DNA from 3 places in the Peribacillus frigoritolerans genome. Region 3 is predicted to be linked to each of the others. Evidence: riboswitches for the same ligand, from Rfam matches in the RefSeq annotation. Region 3 holds a riboswitch; each other region holds the start of a gene.

Region 1 (5,587 bases), 2.1 Mb from region 3:
AACTTCTTAGTGTCGATTTTTCTTCTACAATCGAAGCCTTGTCTTTAACTGCAAAAACCGGTGGTAACTGATCTCGATCGTCTGTATATTTAAATTTATTTTTTTTAGAAGGATTTTTTATTCCCCATGGTTTTCCAGTCCAATCGTCTTTATGAAAGTCACGTTTTTTAATGACAACTTCATTATTATAAACTTCTACAATCATTCCTTGACTAATATCCCGATATCCTTCTGGATGGAACCCTTGAAGTTTGCCTGGCTCCAATTCCAAATAACTAACAGAAGACGTGCCAACTGACGTAAAGTCTTTTTGATGAATCGTTCTAGGGTCTTCAAGTGGATAATGAGAATGGCCTGAAAATGTAATAACCTGTGGATGTTTCTTTAAAGTATCATATAAAAGTTCTTTATTTTCCTGAGTTCCCCACAAGTCACTTCCATACACAGTGTCTTTAATGTGTTGATGAAGAAAAACAAAGATTGGTTGGTCCGGATTTTCTTTTTCTGCTGCAGCTAATTTTTCACCTAGCCAGTTAATTTGATTAACAGAATATAAACCATGCGTATTACCATTTTCCGGACTTAACGTAATAAAATCATATCCATTTACTTTTTTATGATAGTAAAGAGAATCCATTCCTGTTTTCTCGAGAAAACGATCTTGTGCCTTTTCAACGGAAAGTCCATTCCAATAATCATGGTTCCCCATTGTAAACATGGATTGGACATCACCTTGTTTCTTCTCATTATAAATGGAGAAGAACTTATCGTATTCAGAAGCGTATCCATAGTCCGTTAAATCCCCAACGACAACAAAAGCATCCTGTCTAGGCGCAGCTTTATTTAATTGATCCATGGCTGTTCTGAACTTGTTCATATCAGCTGTTGATCCATCATCAATATGTACATCACTGATTACTGGAAAAACGAGCTCTGGTTTACGTTTATTATCTGAATTTGAAGATTCCGAGAATGCTTGTACACTTGATAAAGATGTTGTTAATCCTACCGTTACAACTGTCAGCATCGCTGCAAATTTATATTTCCCTTTCAAAATCAATACCTCCTATTTATCGTTTAGCTAATTATGTATTTTTTTAACAGATCGACAAATATCCTCCTTGTTTATAAATTTTTATGGTGTTTACCAATTAAAATAGTAACTTTACATTATTAATAAAATATAAGACCAATGTAATTTATATATTAATAAATCCAAAAAAACTATGGCCAGTATTCGTTCCATTCACTTTTGTCTCGTTTTTGGTATTGATTTTCCTTTTCTTAATGGGAATGGGGTACTATCCCTTAACTACGTAGATACCCGTAAAATGGTAATATTTATACAGATGGTAAATGATTCCATAGTACATAGAAATACCAATTTTCATATGGTAAAGTCTAGAAGAAGGAAAGGAGAGAGGTTATTATAAAAAAATTATTAAATATTGTGATGGTAATGACTCTTGTCTTTGGAGTGTTTTTTGCGATTGCACCGATCAATAAAGCATTTGCCTTGTCCTACGATAATACAAACCCTTATTCGACAGGTTGTGCTTCTAAAAGCCCAATCACCTATGAAACAGAATATATCTATAAAAACGGTGTGAAAATTGGATATGTGCAACTAAAAGGAAGTGCGTATTGTCATACGGCGTGGGGTTACTTAAAGTTTTATTCATCTGCTCCTTACGATTATTATGCAAATGTTTGGGTTGACAGTTTTAATGGCACGACTAAGAGAGCATTTACAAGTTGTGCTAGTTCCGGTGGAAACGGATGGATAATGAAAGGGCAGACATCATGTTATACTGCACAATTATGGAATTTAGATCCGTATAATGCTTTGGCCAAAGCAGGTATTTATTCTTCAAGCGGGGCTCTCATTATTTCTGCGAACACCGGTCGTTATTAATGAGATACTAATGAAAACTTCCTGTTAACGACGGTTGAATTGCATTTTTGCCATCTTTCCCATTTTGCCTACTATGCACAATCCATTTCGCAGTTCAATGCGTGATCAATTTTCTTTGTTAACACCCCCACGAATCTTAATGGCTTTTTTCATTTCATCTCATGGATTTGGAACGAGATACGTATGCTGTTTATATGTATCTCGTTCCAATCCTGAATCAATGGTATCCTACTGACAATTGAAGCGATCGTTTTCTTGCTTCCTACGTCACGGATTTTCATATCTTGCTGTCCTCCCCCACCTTGATACCTTCTATAAGATATATCTATTGTCAAAACTGACTATAAAAGGTTGAAATCTTTCACACAGTTTGTTTTATAAATCTATAAATGTTGAGATTACATAATACTAAAAAAGAATCCAGCCCTATACCGTATCCATTTCCATTGATAATCCATGTATTCTAAAAATTATTTCTAAATTGGCCTTGCAATAGAAAGGATTCCTTGTTATATTACAGTCAATTAAATATTTTCTTACTTCATACTTTTTGAAGTGAGGATAGAGGAGCAAAGACCATTAGTACACATTTTGAGGAGAATGAGATCCTATGACTATTGTGGAAAGGGGAATTTGCCGAAGCGGAAAGAATCTCATGTTCTTGAAGCTGGTTCTGCTATTGAATAAATACAGGACTGTCATATAGGAAACTATATGGAGGGCTATCTTATGCGCGGAAACATTTTTTGGTAAATATTGTTTCTACTGCAGCAGCGAATCCTCGTTGTTGCTTTTTTGCGTTTACTCCTGAATGGCCCTAACCACCTCTGAATATTTTTTAAAAAATTATACAAAAGGGTGTGAAGTTATGAATTTTGGCCAAGTTTTAACCGCAATGGTTACCCCGTTTAATCATAATGATGAGGTTGATTTTAATGCTACGAGAACTTTAGTGAATTATTTAATTGCTAATGGTTCTGATGGATTAGTAATAGCTGGTACAACTGGAGAGTCCCCTACATTAACTCAAGAAGAGAAAGTAGAATTATTCAAATTTGTTGTAGAAGTTGTTGATGGAAGAGTTCCAGTCATAGCTGGAACTGGCTCAAATAATACGAAAGCTTCTATCAGCTTGACAAAGCATGCAGAGGAAGCAGGAGTCGACGGAATCATGCTCGTTACCCCATACTATAACAAGCCGTCTCAAGAAGGATTATTTCAGCACTTTAGCGCTATTGCCCAATCAACATCTTTACCGGTAATGCTTTATAATATTCCAGGACGAAGTGTTGTAAACATGTCAGTAGAGACGATTGTTAACCTCTCGAAAATCAACAATATCGTGGCAGTAAAAGAGGCTAGTGGTGACTTAGATGCCATGGCACAAATCATTAGCAAAACAACTAGTGATTTTACATTGTACAGCGGCGATGATGGGTTAACATTACCGGTTTTAGCCATCGGTGGAACAGGTATTATTTCGGTTTCTTCACACATAATTGGTAATGAAATGCAAGAAATGATCAATAGCTTTAAAAATGGTGATGTCCAAGGTGCTGCTTCTACGCATCGTAAACTTCTTCCAATCATGAAAGCATTATTTGCTGCACCAAGCCCGGCACCAGTAAAATCAGCATTAAATATGCGGGGGTTAAATGTTGGAGGTGTCCGCTTACCGATGGTCCCTTTAAACGATGAAGAAAAAAGAGCACTGCAAATAGCTTTACAACCTAGTAATGAAGAAGCTGTTTTGTTAAATAAATAAATAAAGATAATGATTCTTTCAGCTATACTTTAATACCGATTTTCTAATTAAAGACCATAATAAACGGGATAAAATTTTAAAAAGCAGTGCAACTCATAAAGAGTGCACTGCTTTTTAATCGATGCAAGGCTCATTGCTTAAACTAGTTGAGCAGAATGGATTTATATTTACTAATATAAATTGATAATGAATAAATAGCCTATGTTTCTCTTTAGAAAGGCTATTTTTTTCTCCAAACCCTTTTATTTCATGGCCTGATGTTGCTGTTCTTCATTTTGATCCTTGCTGCAGACTTTATGTTTCCAAATTTAAGGACTTCATTTTTTTATTCTTTCTTCTACTTCTCTCTTTCTCTTGTTCTATCAAAAACGTTCGATAATGTGTACTTTTACGAACGGGACTTTTCTTCCTATATGGGTAAAACTGTTGAATATTTAATTTCTCTGAGAGCTAGGCTAGTTTGAATTTTTGTTATACCTAGTTTATTTAACTTTCTAATAAATATTTCTAATTCCTTCCGATCTTTGTTAGCCACTTTTAGAAGATAATCATACTCACCTGTTAAACAATGACACTCTAATACTTCCGACATAGAAGCTAACGCCTTTTCCAAAACTTCCAGTTCTTCAGCTTGATGTATATTCGTACTAATAAAAATGAAACATAATAAATCAAAACCTAGCTTCTCCTGGTTTAAAATTGCTACTTGTGCATTAATAAACCCTTCATTTTCCAAACGTTTTATCCTTGAATGTATAGCTGGTGGAGATAATTTGACACGCTTTGCAAGCTCAGTATTGCTTAACTGTGCATCCTTTTGCAGTAAATCTAAAATTTGAATATCAACATTATCTAGAACCTTGCTTACGATAGATTCCACTTATAGTCACTCCTTTTACAAATGTTCCAAAAACGGTATCATCTAAAAGCCAAAACTTAATTTAATTCTGTATATCAGCAATATTTTTTAATATTATTTTAAGTTTCTTCTATTATACAAAATAACATATTAACTAACGAACTAAAATGTTAAAATTATTAGTAATTAATTATGAAAATTGAAATGTCATTGTGCACAATGGCTTCGATCTTTTTTCACTTAAACTGTGAAAGATGAAAAGGAGCAAAAAGATATGAAATATTATTATTTTTCGTTATTACTTTTAACAAGTTTATTATGGGGTGGAAACTTTGTCGTAGGTAAATCGCTTGTCGGTCATGCTTCTCCGATGACGTTGACAAGTTTAAGGTGGATCATTGCTATTAGTTGTCTTTGGCCAATTGTATGGTGGAAAGAAAAAAAGATATTTCCTCCTCGAAGTGCAATCCTTCCTTTATTTTTGATGGGAATTACAGGTGTGGTTCTATTTAACCTATTACAATTTGTAGCATTGGAGAAAACATCCGCGACTAATGTTGGATTAATATCAACATTAAACATGATTTCAATTGCTGTTTTTTCATTTTTCTTTTTAAAAGAAAGAATTAATATTCTACAAATGTTTTCTATGTTATTTTCGCTTATTGGCGTAATACTTGTACTTTCAAAAGGAAATATTGATCTTTTCCTTTCATTACGATTTAATACAGGTGATTTATATATGATGGCTGCTGTATGCGTTTGGGGAATATATTCCGTTTGTAGCAAATGGGCAATGATAACAACAACACCCATGATGTCTACATTATATTCTGGTATATTTGGACTTATAGTTCTTCTTCCGTTTAATTTTTCTAATTTTACAGTTTCTAATATAAATACTTCTTTCATACAATCTATTTTATATACAGGCGTTATCTCAACTGTAGCATGTATGGTACTTTGGAACATTGGTGTACAAAAATTAGGTACAACAACATCAGGTATTTTCTTGAATTTCAATCCTATTTTTACTGCAATTTTAGCC
Region 2 (5,587 bases), 1.1 Mb from region 3:
ATTTCTCATTTTTTTCCAATTGTTATTTAAATAAATAAAAAACAGTATAATTTGCAAAAGAAATACGTTTATAATAGATTTACAGAAAGAGGCGATAAATTATGAAAAAAAATATTGCTGCTGCGATAGAAGAAGAGATTCAAACTGAAGAAATTCAAACTGAAGAATTCCTGGTTCCAGCTTTCGGATACGAATTAATCAGAGAAGTTCTATTGAACGATATTCTCGGAAAAGACTCTAATCAAATCCTCTATTGGGCAGGTAAACAATTAGCAAGAAAATTCCCATTGAATGGCGATCAGGAAGTGATTGAATTTTTCCAAAGCGCTGGATGGGGCAATCTGGAAATCTTGAAGTATACGAAACACGAGATGGAGTTATCCCTGACGGGTGAAATAATCAGCCGCCGCCTGGATTTACACCCTGATTGTCACTTCCAACTTGAAGCCGGTTTCCTTGCCGAGCAGTTTACACTGCAAAAAAAATTCCTCAGCGAATCAACGGAAGAAATCAAACGCCGCGCAAAAAAAGTGATATTCACCATCCAATGGGATCCCAGAGATCCAATCTAATGAGCCCTTAAAACAGACTTACCCTTTTTACCGGAAGTCTGTTTTTTATTGGACTCCTGACACTTAAGCTAGCACATTTGCATGTTGACCTAGTTTAAATGCTTCATGAAGAGATTCAACCGCCTTCACCATTTCCTTTTCATTGACGACAGTCGAAACTTTAATTTCCGATGTGCTGACCATTTTCACCTGGATGCCTGTATTGGCCATCACTTCAAACATCTCGGCAGCCACTCCCGGATTGGATACCATACCAGAACCGACGATGGACACTTTGGCCAATCCGCTCTCCGTTTCGACTCGGTCGAATCCCAATTGTTCTTTATTATTTTCCAGCACGATCAAGGCCGCTTCCGTATCTTCACTTTTTGTGGAAAAAGATAGATTGGTCGTATCCTCGGCAGTCATGCTTTGAATGATGATGTCCACATTGATCCGGTTTTTCGCAAGTGTTGTGAAGATTGTGGATAATGCACCAAGTGATTGGGGCAAACCATATATTGTGACCCTCGTAATACTGTCTTCAAAAGCAATCCCGCGTACAATTAAGTTTTCTTCCATAGTTGCTTCCTCCTCAATGATCGTTCCTGATTCTCTCTCCATGCTTGAACGGACTTCAAGCGGAATTTGATAATTTTTTGCATATTCGACAGCCCTCGGATGAAGGACGCCCGCCCCCAGGTTGGCAAGTTCCAGCATTTCATCATAAGAAATGGATTGGAGTTTTCGTGCGCCTTTTATGTAGCGAGGGTCCGTTGTGAAAACGCCCGTTACATCCGTATAAATATCGCATCTATCCGCATTCAGCGCTGCAGCGATGGCAACCGCCGTCGTATCGGAACCGCCTCGCCCTAAGGTAGTGATTTCCCCATTTGCATCGTTACCCTGGAAACCGGCCACGACCACTATTTTCTTCTCCTGTAGCTTAGCTTGGATCCTCGTGGCATCGATGTTTAAAATCCGGGCATTCCCATGAACGGATTCCGTTTGCATGCCAGCCTGCCAGCCAGTATACGAAATGGCTTCATGTCCTTTTTCAATCAATGCCATCGTTAACAGGGAAATCGTTACCTGTTCCCCCGTAGTCAAAAGCATATCCATTTCCCTCTTGCTCGGGGTTCCGGAAATATCCCGGGCCATGGACACCAATTGATCCGTGGTTTTCCCCATGGCTGAAACAACGACGACTACCTCATTTCCATTCTGCGCTTCCTCGATTACCCGATCGGCAACATTTTTGATTTTTTCTACGCTTCCGACGGATGTTCCGCCAAATTTTTGAACGATTAATGCCATCCTCATGCACCCTCTCTACCTTTTTAGGCAATAAAAAAAGCAATGAGAAATATCTCATTGCTGTGATCACATATCTAAATACTGTAAACACAGTGAGATAGCTCTCCAGGGTATAAACCCTGACAATCCGCCATTTATTAAATGTCGGACCAGGAAAACAAGGTATGAGTCTTGTATTCCTTCGGCGTCATCCCCTTTCAAAACCTTTCATGGAAGCTCATACTTCTCCAGGTTTTTACTCTTGAATTCCGCACCTCTATCAGCACTTTTAAGTTGTCTAGTTAAAAATTCTTTTTAATCATAGCATAGAGATTTATCGGTAGCAAGATTATTCTTGTAATTTTCTAACGATTCCCTCGGCTACCCCTTTTGGCATGCCAGCTTCCATGATTTCCTCGGCCGTCGCCTCTTTGATTTTCTTCAATGATCCAAAATGCCTTAATAATTGCTTCCTTCGCTTTTCCCCGACTCCTGGAATATCATCAAGCTGGGAGTGAACTGCATTTTTCCCGCGTAGCTGGCGATGAAACGTAATCGCGAACCGATGCACTTCATCCTGAATTCTTTGCAATAGGTAAAATTCCTGGCTCCGGGAATCAAGAGGTACGATTTCAAGCGGATTTCCGATCATCAATTGCGAGGTCCTATGCTTTTCATCCTTAATGAGGCCTGAAAGTGGAATATCAAGGCCCAATTCATTTTCCAGAATATCCCGAACGGCTTCGACATGTCCCTTTCCGCCATCAATGATGATCAAGTCCGGAAGCGGCAGCCCTTCTTTCAATACTCGTGAATATCTTCTTCTGACCACTTCACGCATCGATTCATAATCATCAGGCCCTTGGACCGTCTTGATCTTATATTTGCGGTACTCCCTTTTTTCCGGCTTTCCATCAATGAACACGACTAAAGCGGAAACTGGGTCACTTCCCTGGATGTTGGAGTTATCGAAAGCTTCAATTCGATGCGGTGTGTAGATACCCAGTTGCTTCCCGAGGTTTTCCACCGCATTGATCGTTCTTTCTTCATCCCTTTCTATCAAAGAGAATTTTTCCTGAAGCGCGATGGAGGCATTCTTATTCGCCAATTTAAGCATGTCTTTTTTCGCTCCCCGTTTCGGGTGAATCGTTTTGACACCAAGCAGCCCTTCGGCCATTTCGGCATCCACTGATTCAGGCAGCAAGATTTCCTTTGGTTTAAAGTGGTTCGTAATCTCGTAAAACTGACCGAGGAATGTAAGAAGTTCCTGTTCGGGTTCATCGTAGACCGGAAAAAGCGAAACATCCCTTTCTATCAATTTACCCTGCCTGACAAAAAATACCTGAACGCACATCCAGCCTTTATCATAGGCAAAGCCAAATACATCCCTGTCGATGAAATCGGTCGTCATCATTTTCTGCTTCTCCATCGTAATATCGATGTGGGCAATCTTGTCACGGAACTCCTTGGCCCTCTCGAAATCGAGCTCTTCCGATGCCTCCAGCATTTTTTCAGTCAGTTCTTTTTTTATTTCAGTATGCCCGCCGTTCAAGAACCGGTTGATATCATCGACCATTTTTTTATATTCCTGTTCCTCTACATCATATACACATGGGGCCAGGCACTGGCCAAGGTGATAGTAGAGACAAACGCGATCCGGTAACGTATTACATTTTCTTAGGGGATAGATGCGGTCGAGCAATTTTTTCGTTTCGTTAGCTGCAAATGCATTCGGATAAGGGCCGAAATATTTCCCTTTGTCTTTTTTGACTTTTCGCGTAATGATTAGACGCGGGTGGCGTTCCGCAGTCAGCTTGATGAAAGGATACGTCTTATCATCCTTTAGCATGACATTATATTTTGGGTCATGTTTTTTGATTAAGTTCAACTCTAAAATAAGAGCCTCGATGTTGGAAGAGGTGACGATGTATTCGAAATCCTCAATCTCATTCACGAGTCGAAATGTTTTCCCATCATGAGATCCCGTAAAATAAGAACGGACACGATTTTTCAACACTTTCGCTTTGCCTACATAGATGATCGTTCCCTGACGATCTTTCATTAAATAACAACCAGGTTGATCGGGAAGAAGGGCAAGTTTATTCTTTATTTGTTGATTCATGCATTCAGCCTCCTGTTCTCCCTTTTTTACAATCATTATATATCAAGATAGCGAAAAAAGCTTCAAGTCCGCAGACTTGAAGCTTTTTTTAGCTATCTTACTATTACGCGTGTTTTGCAATAAGTTCAGCAAGTGCTTCTTTAGGTTGGAAACCAACAACCTTATCGACCACTTCACCGTCTTTAAGCACGATTAATGTCGGGATGCTCATCACACCGAATTTTCCAGCTGTTTCTTGGTTTTCATCTACATCCACTTTTACGATTTTTGCTGTATCGCCAATTTCAGTATCAAGCTCTTGAAGAACAGGAGCGATCATTTTACAAGGTCCGCACCATGGAGCCCAAAAATCTACAAGAACGACACCTTCGCTAGTATCTGTTGTGAAAGTCTGGTCAGTTGCATTTACAATAGCCATATATATTTCCTCCTCAAATTTACTCAAATAACTAAAAACAGTATACCACTGTTGCTCAAATCGATGCTAATATTTTGCTTCAGTGGTAGGATGTCCAAAAAAAGAGTAATTATGCAGGCCAAACCCCCTCCCCATTAGCGTAAATAAAGGGGCAAGACATGTATCGGCTTATGCCGAATGTCTTGCCCCTCATCAGTATTATTTCTATTACGCGTTAACTTTAAGTTTTTTGAATTCTTCCGTAAGTAATGGAACGACCTCGAAAAGATCTCCGACAATTCCATAATCAGCCACATTGAATATGTTAGCTTCCGGGTCTTTATTGATGGCAACGATAACCTTGGAGTTGGACATTCCTGCTAAATGCTGGATCGCACCGGAAATTCCGCAGGCGATATAAAGGTCAGGTGTTACGACTTTACCCGTTTGCCCGATTTGTAATGAGTAATCGCAATAGTCTGCATCACATGCTCCGCGGGAAGCTCCTACCGCTCCGCCAAGAACCTGTGCCAGTTCCTTTAATGGTTCAAAACCATCTTCACTTTTCACGCCACGGCCACCCGCGATGATTACTTTCGCTTCTGAAAGGTCGACCCCTTCACTGGCTTTTCTAACAACATCCTTAATGATTGTCCGTAAGTCCTTAATATCCACACTTAATGTAGAAACATCACCAGAGCGGGACTCATCTTTCGCTAATGGTTCGATATTGTTCGGACGGATTGTCGCGAAAATCACGCCATCTGTAACAATTTTCTTTTCAAATGCTTTACCAGAATAGATCGGGCGGGTGAAAACGATATTTCCGCCTTCTTCTTCAATGGATGTAACGTCGGAAATCAATCCTGATTCAAGTTTTCCAGCCAATTTAGGTGCAAGGTCTTTTCCTAAGGCCGTATGTCCAAAGAAAATCCCTTCTGGCTTTTCCTGCTCGATGACGGCAAGCAAGCTTTGCGCATATCCATCTGAAGTATATTGTTTCAATTGATCATTTTCGACTGCAATAACCCGGTCTGCACCATACTGGATCAATTCATTACCGAAATTTTGAACACTGTCACCAACTAAAACACCAACGATTTCCCCGCCATCCGCAGCAAGCTTAGCCGCACCGATAGCTTCAAATGATACATTTCTTAGTGAACCATCACGAACTTCGCCCAATACAAGAAACTTTCTAGCCATTTATAAAAACCTCCT
Region 3 (5,587 bases):
TGGGGAGATGCCAGGCATCACACCGGAGGACGCGCAATTATTCACAGGTAAAGATCGTGGTGAGCTACATATGGTCTTTCAATTCGAACATATGGATTTGGGGAGCGGACCAGAAGGGAAATGGAGTAACGATAAATGGAAGCTTACCGATTTAAAGCGAATTCTTTCCAAGTGGCAGACTGGTTTGGAGGGGGATGGCTGGAACAGTTTATACTGGAACAACCATGATCAGCCCCGGGTTGTCTCAAGGTTTGGTCATGATGGGAAGTATCGTATTGAAAGCGCTAAGATGCTTGCCGCTTGTCTTCAGATGCTTCAAGGTACACCTTATATATATCAAGGGGAAGAACTGGGCATGACCAATGTTGCATTTGAAAGCATCGATGAATACCGGGATATCGAAACATTGAATTCATATGACGAACTCGTCAATTCTCATGGCTGGTCGAAAGAGCGGATGATGTCAGCCGTCCATGCCCGCAGCCGGGATAATGCGAGAACACCGATTCAGTGGAATGACTCCCGTAACGCAGGGTTCACGCAAGGGACTCCTTGGATTAAGGTTAATCCCAATTTTCCCGAGATTAATGCAGAAAAGGCCTACAATGATCACAATTCCATTTTTCATTTTTATAAAAAGCTTATCCAAATACGCAAGGAACAAGATATCGTCGTTTATGGCCGTTTTGAACTGCTGTTGCCGGATGATGAACGAATATTTGCCTACACGAGATCGTTGGAAGAAGAAAAGCTGTTGGTACTATGCAACTTTAAAGAAGAGCAGGCTCCCTATACTTTGCCTGAAGAGCTGCAAGCATATTCTGCCACAAAGCTGATCGGCAATTATGATCAGGAGGAAGAAGGGATCTCGAGCAAACCCCTGCAACCATATGAATGCCGTGTTTATCATTTGAAATGAAAAAAGGACCTGTTCTTCTCCGATTAGGAAGAACAGGTCCTTTGCGTATTATTTTGATTTAAGGTCACATTCCTCTAGGGGAATGATTTTCGTTTTATGCTTAATTTTATAGCCGAACCATAGGACGAAAAATAGAATCAAGCCAATGTAGGAAACAAACATTGAATTCCAGTCAATCCCATCGCTGCTGAAAGCTTGATAGCCTTGTCCGATGATAATAATAATACAAAGGACAAGTGCGAATATAGGTCCGAATGGGAAGCCTTTTGCCCGGAATGGTAAAGCATTCATATCAAGGCCTTGAGCTGCGTAGGCTTTGCGGAACCGATAATGGGCAATCGCAATCCCTACCCAGGTGACGAATCCCGCCATTCCTGAAGCATTCAATAACCAGATATAAACGACGCCATCACCGAAAAACGAAGCTAGGAATGCAACGCAGCCAACTAAAGAAGTCAGGATAAGTGCATTCACGGGTACTCCTCTTTTATCTAACTTGCCTAGGAATTTCGGTGCTTTCCCATCACGTGCCAAGTCCCATAGCATACGGGTTGAAGCGTACATGCCAGAGTTACCTGCAGAGAGTACGGATGATAAAATGATCGCGTTCATGATGGATGCAGCAAATGCAAGGCCGGCACGTTCAAATACAAGCGTGAATGGACTTACGGCAACATCTTGACTCAATAAACGTGAATCCGTAAACGGAATGATCATTCCAATAACGAAAATTGCAAGGATATAGAACAAGAGGATGCGCCAGAAAACGGATCTGATCGCTTTAGGGATATTTTTTTCTGGATCCTCACTTTCACCAGCAGTCACTCCAAGCAATTCCGTTCCTTGGAATGAAAAGCCGGCAGCCATGAATACGCCTAGAATCGTGAAGAACCCTCCGTTAAAGGGACCTTCGCCCATTGTGAAATTGGAAAAACCAATTGGGTCATTCCCACCCATGATTCCGAGAATGATCAGAACACCCGTAATCAAGAAAATGACGACTGTCACGACTTTGATCATGGCGAACCAGAATTCTGTTTCCCCGAAACCTTTAACTGACATGTAATTGATAAGAAACATAGTGATTAACGCAATGGCACTCCAGATAAATGAAGGGCTATCCGGGAACCAGAACTTCATAATTAAGACAACGGCTGCCAATTCGGCGGCAATGGTGATTGCCCAGTTATACCAGTAGTTCCAACCAATCGCAAAACCGAAAGACGGATCGACGAATTTGGATGCATAGACACGGAACGAACCGGCCACTGGCATGAACGCTGCCATTTCTGCAAGACTTGTCATTAAGTAATAAACCATGATGCCGATGACCGCGTATGCCACCAAGGCACCGCCGGGTCCGGCTGAATGAATGGCCCCGCCACTAGCTAAAAATAAACCTGTTCCAATCGTTCCACCTAATGAAATCATCATTAAATGACGCGCTTTCAGGCTCCTTTTCAGTTCAGTAGGGCTTGATGGTGATTGTGAATTTGACAATTGATGTTACACTCCTTTTTATTGGAAGGGAACGAAAAATAAAAAAACAGCAGTCGAAAAAGATCGACGGCTGTTTATAATAAACCCGTTTATCCTTCCGAAGATAGCTCCCCACGCTTTTTGAAAAAACGTGACAGTGGTGTTCCTGTTCGGTAACACCGCCAGCAAGAATATACATGGAATATACCCTAACTTCGGCAACTTATCCTTTCAAACGGAGTCTTTAATCTTCCAGAATCTCGTCCGCTTTACTTTTATAAGCTGCAGCCTCTAACTCATCGGTAAATGAGGAAGTATTCAATTTTCTAATATCGTTGAGCCAGCTTGTAAGTGACGTCGGACGATTGTACTCATGAAATTCATGCAATCGTTAATAGATTGCTAGTAATTGAGTAAACTTTACTATATCAAAATTATAAAATAACTTTTGGGATATCGCAATGATTATTTTATGTGGTTATTTTTTCCTAGTAAATGAAAGATGGCAGTAAGGAAGAATTCAAATATAAAACATCCTGATAACTAAACGGTACTCCTTTTTATAAGGGCGTAGTCCAGTTTTACATGTTTGACCACTTCAGGATTCTCAAATAGATCCACTGCCATTTTACCAATCCATTCCAGCGGTAAGGAAATGGTCGTGATGTCGAGCATTTCACTCAGGCTATCATTATTGAAGCCGAGAATGGCCACATCTTCCGGTACCCTTATACCCGATTTCTTAGCGGTAAGAATGAAGCCTGCCGCCGTGTCATCATTCGTGATGATGAGAGCTTCAGGTTTGTCCATCATTGAATTCCAATCCTTAAACAATTGTTCACCGTCTTTGATGTGATAACTGCCTTCAAACAGCCATTCTTTATTGTTTATCAGTTTATGTTTTCTCATGATATCGTTAAAGGCCTTTGTACGATGGGAACTATTTCTGCTCTTTTTACGGCCGAGGCTGTATCCGATTTTCTTATATCCTTTAGCAATCACGTACTCAAGGGCACAGGAGAAAGCTGCATAATGATCAATGCTGATGGATGAGAATTCAGCCTGGGCTGTATCTTCACATAAAATAATCGGTCCGTATTTTTGATAATCCAAGAGGATTTTCATTTCCGAAATCCTTGAACAAACGATAATGCCATCGAGCTGCTTCATTTGCAGCATATTAAAAGCCTGGATCTCTTTCTCCCTGTCATAATTTGTTTGAAAGATGACGATATGACAGCCAATTGCATTTGCCTGTTTAGTAATTCCGTTAACGATTGCCCCGTAATATGGGTGATTGTTGAAGGGAATGATGACGCCGATAAGATTGGTTTTGCCTTTTGAAAGATGAATGGCGTTGATGTTTCTCGTATAATTCAAACGATCGATCGCTTCTAAGACGCTCTTTCTTTTATCGGGGCTTACATATGGATGATCATTCAATACACGAGACACTGTTGAGACAGATACACCAGCACATTGAGCTATTTCTTTAATATTTGTCATGGTATCACCGTTTTTTCTTTTTTTATATTGTACAGTATGAAACCCATTTCAGGGCAAGGGAACAGTGTGGGACTGCTGAAGATTTATTCTAATAAGGTCTTGTTATGGTATTGGTTTCATCCTTTAAGATTGGTTTAAGTCTTAGAGGAGGAGGAAATCATGATGTTCCAAACTTTAATCACCCTGTTTGTGCTTTGCGGAATTGAATTGGGATTTGCGTACTTGGCAATTTCCTTGAAACAGGAAAAATGAGTGGAAATGCCCGTCAATAATTCCGCGGCATTACGCGTGGAAACCGCGTTTACTCATGAATTTCACGTCGTCCAGAAATAGCTCCCTTAGTTTATGTTCACCATTAAAACTCCACAATATAAATATAACTTCATCGTACGGAATGACTGACTGTCAGGAAGCTGCCTAGTAGCTTCCTGACAGTTTTTGCTGTGTGTAAAAGTCATTCACCTTTTTGAATTGTTTAAAAATAGTTGCACTTTTTTTGTATATTTGTGTATAGTATAAAATAAGTTGTGTAGAGGAAACTTTTTAGCATTTGCGACAATGTAAAAAAATTTACACTTAGTTTTGCGCATGGCAAACTATTTTAGAAAGATGAAAAAGGGAGGGAATATGGATGGGTTTTCTAAAATCTATTGGGGGCGTGCTTGCTGCATTGCTGATTTTAACGGGGTGCGGCAATGATACGGCCGATAGGGATAAAGGCAATGGCAAGCTGAATGTCGTTACAACAACGGGAATGATTGGGGATTTGGTTGAGAATATCGGCGGTAAACATGTCGAGGTCACCAGTTTAATGGGACCGGGAGTCGACCCCCATCTATATAAAGCGACACAGGGTGATGTTAAGACACTGGATTCGGCTGATATGATTTTTTATAATGGATTGCATCTTGAAGGGAAAATGACGGATATATTTGAAATGATGAGCAAGGATAAACCGACGATTGCGGTAACGGAGGACTTCAAGGAGAACCAGCTACGGAAAGTGAGTGCAACGGAACATGATCCCCACGTATGGTTTGATGTAAAGCTTTGGATCGTTGCGGCGGAGGCAGTGAAGAAAGAATTGATTGCCAATGATCAGGAGCATGAAGCAGAGTATCGTGAAAATTATGAGGAGTACATTCTGCAATTGGAGGAACTTGATAAATATGTTCAAGAGGAAATTAATAAAGTACCGGAAGATCAACGGGTACTCGTTACAGCACATGATGCTTTTGGATACTACGGGCAGTCATATGGCCTGGACGTAAGAGGGCTCCAAGGAATCAATACATTATCGGAATATGGATCAAAAGATGTGACGGATATGCGGAATTATCTAGTGGAGAACAAAATAAAAGCGATTTTCATAGAGTCAAGTGTACCAAGGAAGGCTATCGAGGCTGTCATTCAAGGAGCAGGTAAGCAGGGTCACAAGGTGGAAATCGGCGGGGAATTGTTCTCGGATGCAATGGGTGAAAAAGGGACGGAAGAAGGAACGTATATCGGAATGGTCCGTCATAATACCGACACCATCGTCCGTGCTTTGAAATAAGGGGGAGAAACTATGAATCAAGCAGCTTTGAAGGTCGAGAATTTAACGATTGCTTATCATAAGAAGCCGGTTGTCGAAGATGTCTCATTTGAGGTGCCGGAAGGAAATTTAATTGGTATCATTGGCCC

The links. A riboswitch is a leader RNA that binds a small molecule or an ion and turns the genes downstream of it on or off. The one in region 3 is predicted to bind lysine.
Region 1: another riboswitch for lysine. It lies ahead of dapA (4-hydroxy-tetrahydrodipicolinate synthase); the one in region 3 lies ahead of ABOA58_RS25450 (amino acid permease).
Region 2: another riboswitch for lysine. It lies ahead of ABOA58_RS19570 (aspartate kinase); the one in region 3 lies ahead of ABOA58_RS25450 (amino acid permease).

What each region holds. Positions count from the first base shown of each region.
Region 1 is NZ_CP158190.1:3,009,364-3,014,950, forward strand. It holds gene ABOA58_RS14735 (metallophosphoesterase) at 1-1,054, opposite strand, end outside; gene ABOA58_RS14740 (DUF2690 domain-containing protein) at 1,460-1,915, shown strand; gene ABOA58_RS14745 (hypothetical protein) at 2,065-2,196, opposite strand; lysine riboswitch at 2,470-2,648, shown strand; gene dapA (4-hydroxy-tetrahydrodipicolinate synthase) at 2,784-3,680, shown strand; gene ABOA58_RS14755 (Lrp/AsnC family transcriptional regulator) at 4,090-4,560, opposite strand; gene ABOA58_RS14760 (DMT family transporter) at 4,814-5,587, shown strand, end outside.
Region 2 is NZ_CP158190.1:3,992,917-3,998,503, forward strand. It holds gene ABOA58_RS19565 (YslB family protein) at 102-572, shown strand; gene ABOA58_RS19570 (aspartate kinase) at 636-1,868, opposite strand; lysine riboswitch at 1,959-2,135, opposite strand; gene uvrC (excinuclease ABC subunit UvrC) at 2,197-3,969, opposite strand; gene trxA (thioredoxin) at 4,073-4,387, opposite strand; gene ABOA58_RS19585 (electron transfer flavoprotein subunit alpha/FixB family protein) at 4,595-5,572, opposite strand.
Region 3 is NZ_CP158190.1:5,131,215-5,136,801, reverse strand. It holds gene ABOA58_RS25455 (glycoside hydrolase family 13 protein) at 1-919, shown strand, start outside; gene ABOA58_RS25450 (amino acid permease) at 968-2,419, opposite strand; lysine riboswitch at 2,516-2,700, opposite strand; gene ABOA58_RS25445 (LacI family DNA-binding transcriptional regulator) at 2,942-3,904, opposite strand; gene ABOA58_RS25440 (metal ABC transporter solute-binding protein, Zn/Mn family) at 4,536-5,459, shown strand; gene ABOA58_RS25435 (metal ABC transporter ATP-binding protein) at 5,472-5,587, shown strand, end outside.